DNA from 2 places in the Macrococcus psychrotolerans genome. Region 2 is predicted to be linked to the other one. Evidence: riboswitches for the same ligand, from Rfam matches in the RefSeq annotation. Region 2 holds a riboswitch; the other holds the start of a gene.
What was found. Region 2 has a riboswitch for S-adenosylmethionine ahead of QA539_RS01920 (amino acid permease). Riboswitches for the same ligand answer to the same signal wherever they lie in the genome.
Positions count from the first base shown of each region.

Region 1: another riboswitch for S-adenosylmethionine. It lies ahead of QA539_RS01355 (MetQ/NlpA family ABC transporter substrate-binding protein); the one in region 2 lies ahead of QA539_RS01920 (amino acid permease).

Region 1 covers NZ_CP124591.1:255,487-260,491, forward strand. Annotated here, with positions in the region: gene QA539_RS01340 (MutS-related protein) at 1-643, shown strand, start outside; gene QA539_RS01345 (helix-turn-helix transcriptional regulator) at 731-940, shown strand; gene QA539_RS01350 (hypothetical protein) at 933-1,430, shown strand; SAM riboswitch class I at 1,513-1,615, shown strand; gene QA539_RS01355 (MetQ/NlpA family ABC transporter substrate-binding protein) at 1,702-2,520, shown strand; gene QA539_RS01360 (lactate/malate family dehydrogenase) at 2,521-3,432, shown strand; gene isaB (immunodominant staphylococcal antigen IsaB family protein) at 3,740-4,291, shown strand; partial or broken gene QA539_RS01370 (SulP family inorganic anion transporter) at 4,407-5,005, shown strand, end outside.
Region 2 covers NZ_CP124591.1:359,653-364,657, forward strand. Annotated here, with positions in the region: gene uhpT (hexose-6-phosphate:phosphate antiporter) at 1-664, opposite strand, end outside; gene manA (mannose-6-phosphate isomerase, class I) at 846-1,784, shown strand; SAM riboswitch class I at 1,852-1,950, shown strand; gene QA539_RS01920 (amino acid permease) at 2,005-3,345, shown strand; gene mmuM (homocysteine S-methyltransferase) at 3,329-4,216, shown strand; gene isaB (immunodominant staphylococcal antigen IsaB family protein) at 4,324-4,902, shown strand.

The DNA of each region.
Region 1 (5,005 bases), 100 kb from region 2:
GGAAGTGTATCACCCGTTACTTGATCGTGCTGTAGCGAATGATTTTAAGTATAAGCATTCTGTACTGTTAACAGGGTCTAATGCCTCGGGGAAATCTACGTTTATGAAAACGATGGCGATAAATTTAGTAATGGCTCAAGGTCTGAATACATCGACAAGTGAAAGATTTGTGTATCAACCAGGAATCATAGCCACTTCAATGAATTTAGAAGATAGTTTAGCGAAAGGTGATAGTTACTTTATCGCAGAAATTAAATCAGTAAAGCACCTCATAGAAGTGCTTAAATTGACATTACCGACCTATATATTCATTGATGAAATATTGCGTGGAACGAACACGAAAGAACGCATTGCTTCAGCAACTGCAATACTAGACTATTTGAATTTACATCAAAACAGTTTGCTATTTGCAGCGACACATGATATTGAATTAACTGAAATATTGACACACTTTGATTTTTATTACTTTAAAGAAACACTGACTGAAGATAATGATATAACATTTGATTATACAATCAGAAAAGGTGTTACAACGACTTCGAATGCAATAGAACTCATGCGTATTCACAATTATCCAGAAAGTATATATAACCAGGCAAAAATGCAGCTTAAACAATTAGAACAACTGAATGTAAGGACTTAAGCACCGCCTACGCGGTGCTTTTTATATATGTTAAAAATACTTTACATAATGTTAAGTATAATGTACATTAGTGGTGAGGTGAACAACATGCTAAAGTCTCATTTAAAGGAGTACCGCGCTAAATTTAATATGAATCAAAGTGAGTTAGCAAAAAGAGTTGGTGTCACAAGACAGACGATTGGTTTTATCGAAAAAGGTACGATTTCACCGTCTATCACGTTAGTGTTAAAGATTTGTCGTGTATTTCAATGTAAAGTTGAAGATCTTTTTGAATTGGAGGATATTGAAGATGAATGAACAACAATTTAAAAGAATTTATCCGTTATTTAATCTAGTCTGTATTGTGTGTATTGGATTACTGATCATCCCACTGAGTATGGTTATGCGTTATACGATTAATGAAGGTGATGTATTGTTTTCTGTTCATATCAACCCATACAAGTATGGTGATATGTTTTTGTACTTTATCATTGCGACAGTGATAATTAATATGATATTGATGGCTGTAAGTACAATATTTCTCGTATGGGCAAAGAAAAAGTTTAGAAAAATTAATTTAGTTCCTGAGATTAATGATCACGATGAAGGAATGAGTTTTGTAACATATGAATCGATGAAACGTTCTTATACTTGGTTGAGCGTGCTGTTACCGTTATTTACAGCTGTTATATTTTTAGTTCCAGATAATTTTGTGACCAAACCCACTGTACTAGGTATATTGCTGTTTATGTCTGTAATTATGTATTTAACGTATTATGTTAGAAATAGAAAGTTATTAAAGGATTAAAATAGAATTTTCAAAATATTCATTGACATCATTAAGATGTTTAATTATGATAGTAATCAATAAATAAAATAAAATATTTTAACTCTTATCCAGAGAGGTGGAGGGACAGGCCCTATGAAACCTCGGCAGCAGATTCTTAATGAACACTGTGCCAATTCCTGCAACGCAAGTTGTAAAGATGAGACGAGACTATACAGAAATTTATCCTGTGGACTTGTTCTTGTCCACGGGATTTTTTTATTTGAGTTAAAAAATTAGGAGGAAACTATGCATGAAAAAAGTATTAGGTTTAATTAGTGCAGTCATATTATCTGCATCTTTAGCAGGCTGTAGTTCAACTGAAAAAGAAGAGGATAAGAAGATTGTTGTTGCAGCTTCCCCTGCACCGCATGGAGAAGTTGTTAAACATGCAGCGGTTGCGATGAAGAAAAAAGGATATGACGTGGAAGTTAAGATTGTCAACGACTATAAAGTACCGAATAAGTTACTGCAAGAAGGCGATGTTGATGCTAACTTATTCCAGCATGTGCCATACTTGAAAGCTGAGAAAAAGACGCATCATTATGATATTGAAGAAGTAGGAAAAGTGTTCACTACGCCTATGGGGGTTTATAGTAAGAAGTATAAGAACCTAGATGAAATTCCATCTGGCTCTGAAATCTTCGTATCAAGTAATCCGGCTGAAGAAGGGCGTTTCTTATCATTCTTTGTCAATAAAGGTGTGATCAAGCTGAAAAAAGGTGTAAAGATTGAAGATGCACACTTTACTGATATCGTTGAAAATAAAAAGAATCTAAAGTTTAATAACAAACAAAGCGCAGAGTTCTTACCGAAGACGTATCGTAATGGTGAAGGGGCTGCAGTAATTATGAATTCTAACTACGCAATTGATAATGGGATTACACCGCATAAAGATGCCATCGCGTTAGAGGATGAATCTTCACCATTTGCAAATATTCTTGCTGTTAAAAAAGGCCATAAGAATGATAAGAAGTTTCAGGATTTGATTGAAGTACTTCAGTCTCAAGATATGAAAGATTATATTAATAAGGAATTCAACAAAGACGTCATTCCATATGGAGGGAAGTAGATGAAGCTAGGAATCATTGGTGTTGGACGTGTGGGCAGTCAAGTGCTGACTGACGTACAGTATTTGAACGTATTTAACGAGATTGTCTTGATTGATAGTGACGAAAATGTTGCGACTGGAGAGGCAATGGATCATTTGCACAGTCAAGGTATTGGTGTCACGAATCATATCAATATTTATGCGGGAACATATAAGGATTTAAAGGATGCGGATGTTATCGTTATAGCGGCCAGTACAAAGACAGATACATCAATTCCAGATCGCACTGCGCTAGCAAAGGCGAATACAGTGATTATTAAAGAAATCACTACACGTATCGGTGAAGTAACGACCGATGCCTTGCTTGTTATTATTTCCAATCCTGTCGATGCGATGACGTACATCGCTTCAAAGTATTATCCGGAGAGTAAAGTGATAGGTACTGGTACGTTATTAGAAACTTCACGTTTTAAAACTTTAATTGCAAATCATTACAACATTGACCCTAAAAGTGTTGAAGGGTTTGTGATAGGAGAGCATGGAGCACATGCTGTACCGCTCTGGAGTAAAACGCGTATTCATGGTATAGCGTTAGAGGAATATGAACAGCTTAGTGGTAACCATAAGATAGATAAAAATGAGATAACTGAGGCGATTGATAGCGTGTCATTTGATGTATTCCATCAAAAAGGCTGGACCAATGCAGCGATATCAAAAATCACTGTATTGCTTATCAAATCGCTTGTGCTCAATGAGCGTTCAATTTTCCCATTATCAACGAGAAATGAGGATATAGCATATAGCTTACCAGTACTTGTAGGAAAGGAAGGCATCATCCAGAGATTAGATATTTCAATAGATAATCAAGAAGCAAAGGATTTAACAACAGCTAAACAATTTATTAGAAATACAATAGAACAGCATTATAATTAAGACCTTGTAAAATTACAGGGTCTTTTTGTATGCATGTGGTTTCTAAGGATATTGTAAAAGGGATACGTAGTCATGATGCTAAACTGCTGATGAGAGCTAGCTTTATGTGAACGGCATAAAAGGTTGAAAGAATATTACATCTAATTAAAGAAAGAATTCCCAAGTCATTAGTCCATCAGAATGAAAGGATTTTTATTTTATTTAGTTTTAACTAATGATTAAAAATGTTTTGTGAGCACCATTCAGGGTAAATAATTAATGTAGAAAATGATGAGAATAATGAAATTATATTTTAGGAGTGGTGGAAATGAAATTTGTAAAAGTACTAGGCGCAACAACTTTAGCGGCTGCCATGTCGTTAGGTGCAGTGCAGGGCGAAGATGCCCTTGCTAAGCATTCAACAGCTGAAGTTCAGAAGCCTTACTATAAGTACTCTGGTTATACGAGCGGAAATGCCAAGTTTATGCTGGATAAAGATTTCGTGCGTGCAGTTAAAGTAAATAACGTAACCGTAAATGGTTATAAAGTAGACCTTAAGCGTATGATTTCAGGAGTTTCAGGCACAGGTTATACTAAGAAAGTTTATGATCAGAACTATACATTTTTTAAGGGGACTGATAAAAATCCATATACAGCGACTTTAGATGTGAGTAACAATGAACTTAAATTCGATGATGTGAAGAAAGTGTACGGCAATGAATACCTTTTCAAAGGTAAGATGATATCTAGTAGTAATAAAGCGGTGCCTTCTAAAGTTGATGGTGTTTACATTTACAACTTGAATGGTAACAGTATACAGTTCCTCGTGGAAAAAGGTTATGTGCAAAAAGTAATATTGGGACATGTTGGCATGGCATAAAAAATTTGCGCTTCAGTTATGAAGCGCAAATTTTTTATGCTATGAATTGGTTCTACAGTTGTGTAAAAGTAATTATGTTATACTGTCAAAGTATCTTTTTTTGTAGGAGGAATTTATGATAGACACATTAAAACGCGAATGGCTTACACAGCCTTTACAAAATATATTAGCGGGTATCGTTGTTTCACTTGCACTGATACCTGAAGTGATTGCATTTAGCGTCATTGCAGGAGTAAATCCAATGGTGGGACTGTATGCTTCATTTGTTATAGCGGTAGTCATCGCCTTTACAGGTGGAAGAAGTGCGATGATTTCTGCAGCAGCAGGTGCAATTGCACTGCTCGTGTTCTCTTTAGTGAAAGAACATGGCGTAGATTATTTATTTGCAGCGACCATCCTGATGGGAATATTACAAGTCATCTTTGGAATATTTAAAGTAGGTAACTTACTCAAATACATACCTAATACAGTGATGATTGGATTCGTAGATTCCCTTGCAATACTCATCTTTACATCACAATTACAGCACATCTTTAATATTAGTGGTGTGACTTATATATTTACTGTGGCAACAATTGTGATTGTATACGTCCTACCCAAATTTTTTACGAAAGTACCAGCACCACTCATTGCAGTCGTACTACTTACAGCAATTTCAATTATGATGCATGCTGATGTTAGGACAGTAGGTGATATCGGAGAAATTAAACGTAC
Region 2 (5,005 bases):
TCCATCCTAACTCTTCAGGATCATCCTTACCGATGAAGAGTGTGACGATACCGATGATTAAAGCGATGATACTAGGGAAGATGAACATTCCGATAACATTACCGTGGAAGAACATGTTCGCACCCCATAATGCAAGACCCCCTGCAATGGCACCACCAATATTATGTGAAGCATTCCAGAAACCGAGATAACGCCCACGCTTTGTTCTTGGGGCCCATCTGGAAATTGTAGAATAACTTGCCGGACCACCGACAGATTGGAACATACCGTTTAATCCCCATAACACAATCAAGAAACCGATCGCTGAACCGAAGTAACTCAGCGTGAATCCCATAATCAGTACAATGATAGACGACATAATCAGTAAGAACGAAATAATACGTTTCGTATTTCTACCATCGATCATGTAACCGATTAATGATTTACCAAGGCCATAAGTGATACTGAATGCAAGACCGATGTAACCGAGCTGTAAAGTTGTGATACCAAGTTCTTCTTTTAACATCGGTTGTGCAGCTTTGAAGTTGTTTCGGATTAAATACATTGACATGTAAGCAAAGAATACAACGAAGAAAGCCTTTAAAAATTGTTTACGCCATTCCTTTCTCTGAACAGGAATAGGGATCCCTTTATTAGGAATCTTCTGGATATCAAAAAAGTTCATAAATACGCGCCTCCTTTTATTTGTCTTCAGTGTAATCAATTATGAAAACGTTTAATATACGATAAAATATTATTTTGTCTGAAGGAGTGAACGAAATGAGCCTTCGATGACATAAAATCCTGTAAATATAAAGGATGCCCTCCCTATAATGAAGTTAAATTTATAGGAGAGGTTGAGAGAAATGACATTAATGATACAACCAGTATTCAAAGAACGCATCTGGGGTGGCAGGCATTTGAAGGAATTTGGATATGAGATTCCGAATGATAAAACAGGGGAGTGCTGGGGTATTTCAGCACATGAGAATGGTCCGAATATGATTGTGAACGGAGAACATGAAGGCAAGACATTAAAAGAGTTGTGGGAAGAAAACACAGGACTATTTGGCGTTCAAACGACAGATAAGTTCCCACTCCTTACAAAGATTCTTGATGCGAATGACGAATTATCAGTGCAGGTCCATCCAGATGATGCATATGCACAAGTACATGAGAACGGAGAACTCGGTAAGACAGAATGCTGGTATATCATCGACTGCGATGAAGACGCTGAAATCATCTACGGGCATAATGCGAAAGACAAAGCCGAGCTGGAGAATATGATACATGAGGGCAAATGGAATCAACTTTTTAATTCCATTAAAGTCAAACCAGGGGACTTCTTCTATGTGCCTAGTGGAACAGTTCATGCAATCGGTAAAGGCATCCGTATATTAGAGACACAGCAGAATTCGGATACAACATACCGCATCTATGATTATGACCGTACGGATAAGGACGGTCATAAACGCGAGCTGCATATTGAGCAAAGTATTGATGTAATTTCTTTTAATGAAGATAATTCAGGCACAGAAGCGGAAGTTACTGAAGTACAGGGAAATGTCATTAGAACATATATCTCTAACAGTTTCTTTACAGTGAAACAGCTACTGATAGAAGACCATTATGAATATACGAAACAACAAGACTACACATTGATGAGCGTGCTATCAGGTGAAGGAACGCTAACTGCTGACGGACAAGTCTATACAATCAGAAAAGGCGATCATTTTATTCTGACGACTGAAGATAAGGAAATTAAGCTCCAAGGTAAACTCGATATTATTGAGAGCTATGTATAGTATTTAGGCGTATAAATAATGCGTTGACCTTTTGAAAACACTAATGTATGATTAATATCAACTAAATAACTTATACAGAGAGATGGAGGGAATTGGCCCTGTGAAATCTCAGCAACCGGCGTTTGCACGGTGCTAAATCCAACAGGTGATTCCTGAAATATGAGTGTAGACTTTATACCCTTCTTTTTCAGAAGGGTATTTTTTTTATGGAGGGATAGATATGTCAAATGGTTTCAGAAGAGGAATGGAAGCACGTCATGTGATGATGCTGAGTTTCGGAGGTGTCATCGGCACAGGGTTATTCTTAAGTACAGGGTACACATTACAGCAGGCAGGGCCTATCGGAACAGTGGTGAGCTATGTTATTGGTGCACTGCTTGTTTATATCGTGATGAAATGCATGGGTGCTCTAGCAGTAGCACACCCCGATGTTGGAGGATTTCATACGTATGCGAATATTTATATTCATCAGTCGATAGGGCATGTCGTTGCCTGGAGCTACTGGCTATGCTGGACGATTGCGCTGGGATCCGAAATAACTGCGGGTGGTATCTTATTTCAGAAATGGTTTCCGGATTTTCCGGTATGGTTGTTCAGTCTGGTATTCATCCTCGTGATTGTCGGGATAAACTTTACGACAAGTAAGATGTATGGTGAAACAGAGTTCTGGCTATCACTGATTAAAGTAATTGCCATCATTGCGTTTATTATTATTGGCTTATTAATATTATTCAATGTCGTACCGTCTGACTTAAAGCCGGTCACTTCAAGTGAGAAGCTATTTGATGTACCGAATGGATTATTCGGCATCTTTATTACGATGCTTGCGGTAAACTATGCGTTCAGTGGGACGGAGCTCATTGCGATAGCAGCGGGAGAGACGAAGCATCCTGAGAACGTAATACCGAAAACCATTCGCTCGACAGTATGGAGACTCGGGTTACTATTTATCGGGACCATCGTGATCATGGTCTTACTCTTACCAACGGATCAAGCGAGCTTACTCGAAAGTCCATTTGTTTCGATATTGGATAGCGTCGGAATTCCTTATGCCGGAGATATTATGAACTTCGTTATATTGACGGCATTGCTGTCAGCAGCAAATTCAGGACTTTATGCATCCAGCAGAATGTTATGGAGCCTATCAGAGCAAGATAATGTATTACCAATCGCAAGAAAGCTGAATAAGAACGGTATGCCGGTTAACGCGACAATCATTAGTTTAGCTGGAGCATTACTCAGCCTGTTATCAAGTGTGATTGCACCGACGACTGTCTATTTAGTACTGGTCTCTGTTGCAGGATTTGCCGTAGTCGTTGTATGGATGAGCATCTGTGTGGCGAGGTTCAATCAATTAAGAAGAGAAGGTGTTACACAACGTACAGCATATATCCTACCGGTAGCAGGATTTGCATTATGTCTTATTTCTACAATCGGCGTACTCTTTGACCCGAACCAAAGACTTGCGACACTGATTGGATTACCATTCTGTATTATCGTCGGACTAATTCATTATTTCCTGAAGAAGAAAGGGGCACATATTCATGCAGCTACGAGATAAGTTACAGCAAGACATCGTAATATTAGACGGAGGCTTTGGAACGACTGTAGAACAATTCGGATACGATGTGAAACACGAACTATGGTCATCGAACTTAATCCAGTCCCATCCGGAAGCGGTGTATAAGGTCCATAAAGCATTCGTAGATAGCGGTGCAGAGATTATACTGACCAATACGTATCAGGCATCTGTACAATCATTCTTAAATATTGGCATTGATAGAGAAACAGCACGCACATATTTAGCGAAAGCGGTGGAACTCGCAACGCGCGCAGCAGGCAATCGAGCAATCGTTGCAGGATCACTTGGGCCGTATGGTGCGATGCTCGGTAATGGCTCAGAGTATACAGGGGACTATGAAGAAACTGAAGCTGATTATATTCAGTATCATAAAGAACGACTAGATATACTAATCGAAACAGGTATAAGTGTCTTTGCGTTTGAGACCATCCCTAACATAGAAGAAATTAAAGCAGTGAGAACACTGCTGCTTGATTATCCACATATTGAGACATGGATTTCAGTGACACTGAAAGATCATGATCATCTGTCAGATGGCACACCACTTGAAGCAGTGATTGAAGTAGTGAATGAGATTGAAAATGTATTAGCATTCGGTGTGAACTGTACGAGCGTGAACGTCATCGATGCAGCAGTGGATAAGTTGATCACACTAAGTGACAAGTCGTTAATACTCTACCCTAATAGTGGACGTCAATATGATGCAGTTCACAAAGTATGGATTGATCGGGAGGATGCATCGCTTGTTGAAGCGGCACCACGCTGGAAAGAAAAAGGAGTGAAGATTATCGGCGGATGCTGTCAGGTAGGGCCGGGGGAGATAAAGGAACTCGGGACTGCTTTAAAATAGAAGTTAATATACAAATAATTAAATATAATAAAGAAATAATAATAGTGTATCTTGATAACCTTATTTTGTATATAATAATACAAAATATACAAAATAAGGAGAATATCATGAAACGTTTGAGAAATTTATTTATTGCACTGATTGCTGTACTTTCAATAATCAGTATTTCAACACCGGCAAATGCTGCAGGATACTACTATAAGTACAATGGGTATAGTGGTAATAACTATCAATTTGTAAAGTCTAAGGCATTTATTAATGCGGTGAAGAAGGGTAAAGTCACTGTTAATGGAAAGACGGTTGTCAATAAGGTACCTATGGAATCAGTCGACAAATCATCAGAGACAATAATGACGTATAGTCTTGAGAACAAAAAGATTAAATCGAAATATATTCAAAGAAAGTATGATAGCGTATTCTTCCTGAATGATCATCTAAAGACGTACGCAATTATAATGCCCGTTAAAAAAGGTAAGATTACGAAACAACAATTTATCAAAATGTATGGTAAAAACTATGCTGAAGTGCAAGTAATCGATAATGAAATAAGTGTATATTATAAATTCAAAAATCATTACTTTGAAGGTGCTTTTAATAAAAAGAATCAACTGATTGCTGTCTCGATGAGTTCGCATATTGGCGGACAATTCGGCAAAGAATTTGACCAAATGATATTTGGGAAATAATATGAAAATGCTGCAGTGTCTATGCTATAGATCTGCAGCATTTTCACTATATCATTTGCAGACACCATCTTAAAATTTGATAAGTAGTATAATGAAAGAAAAA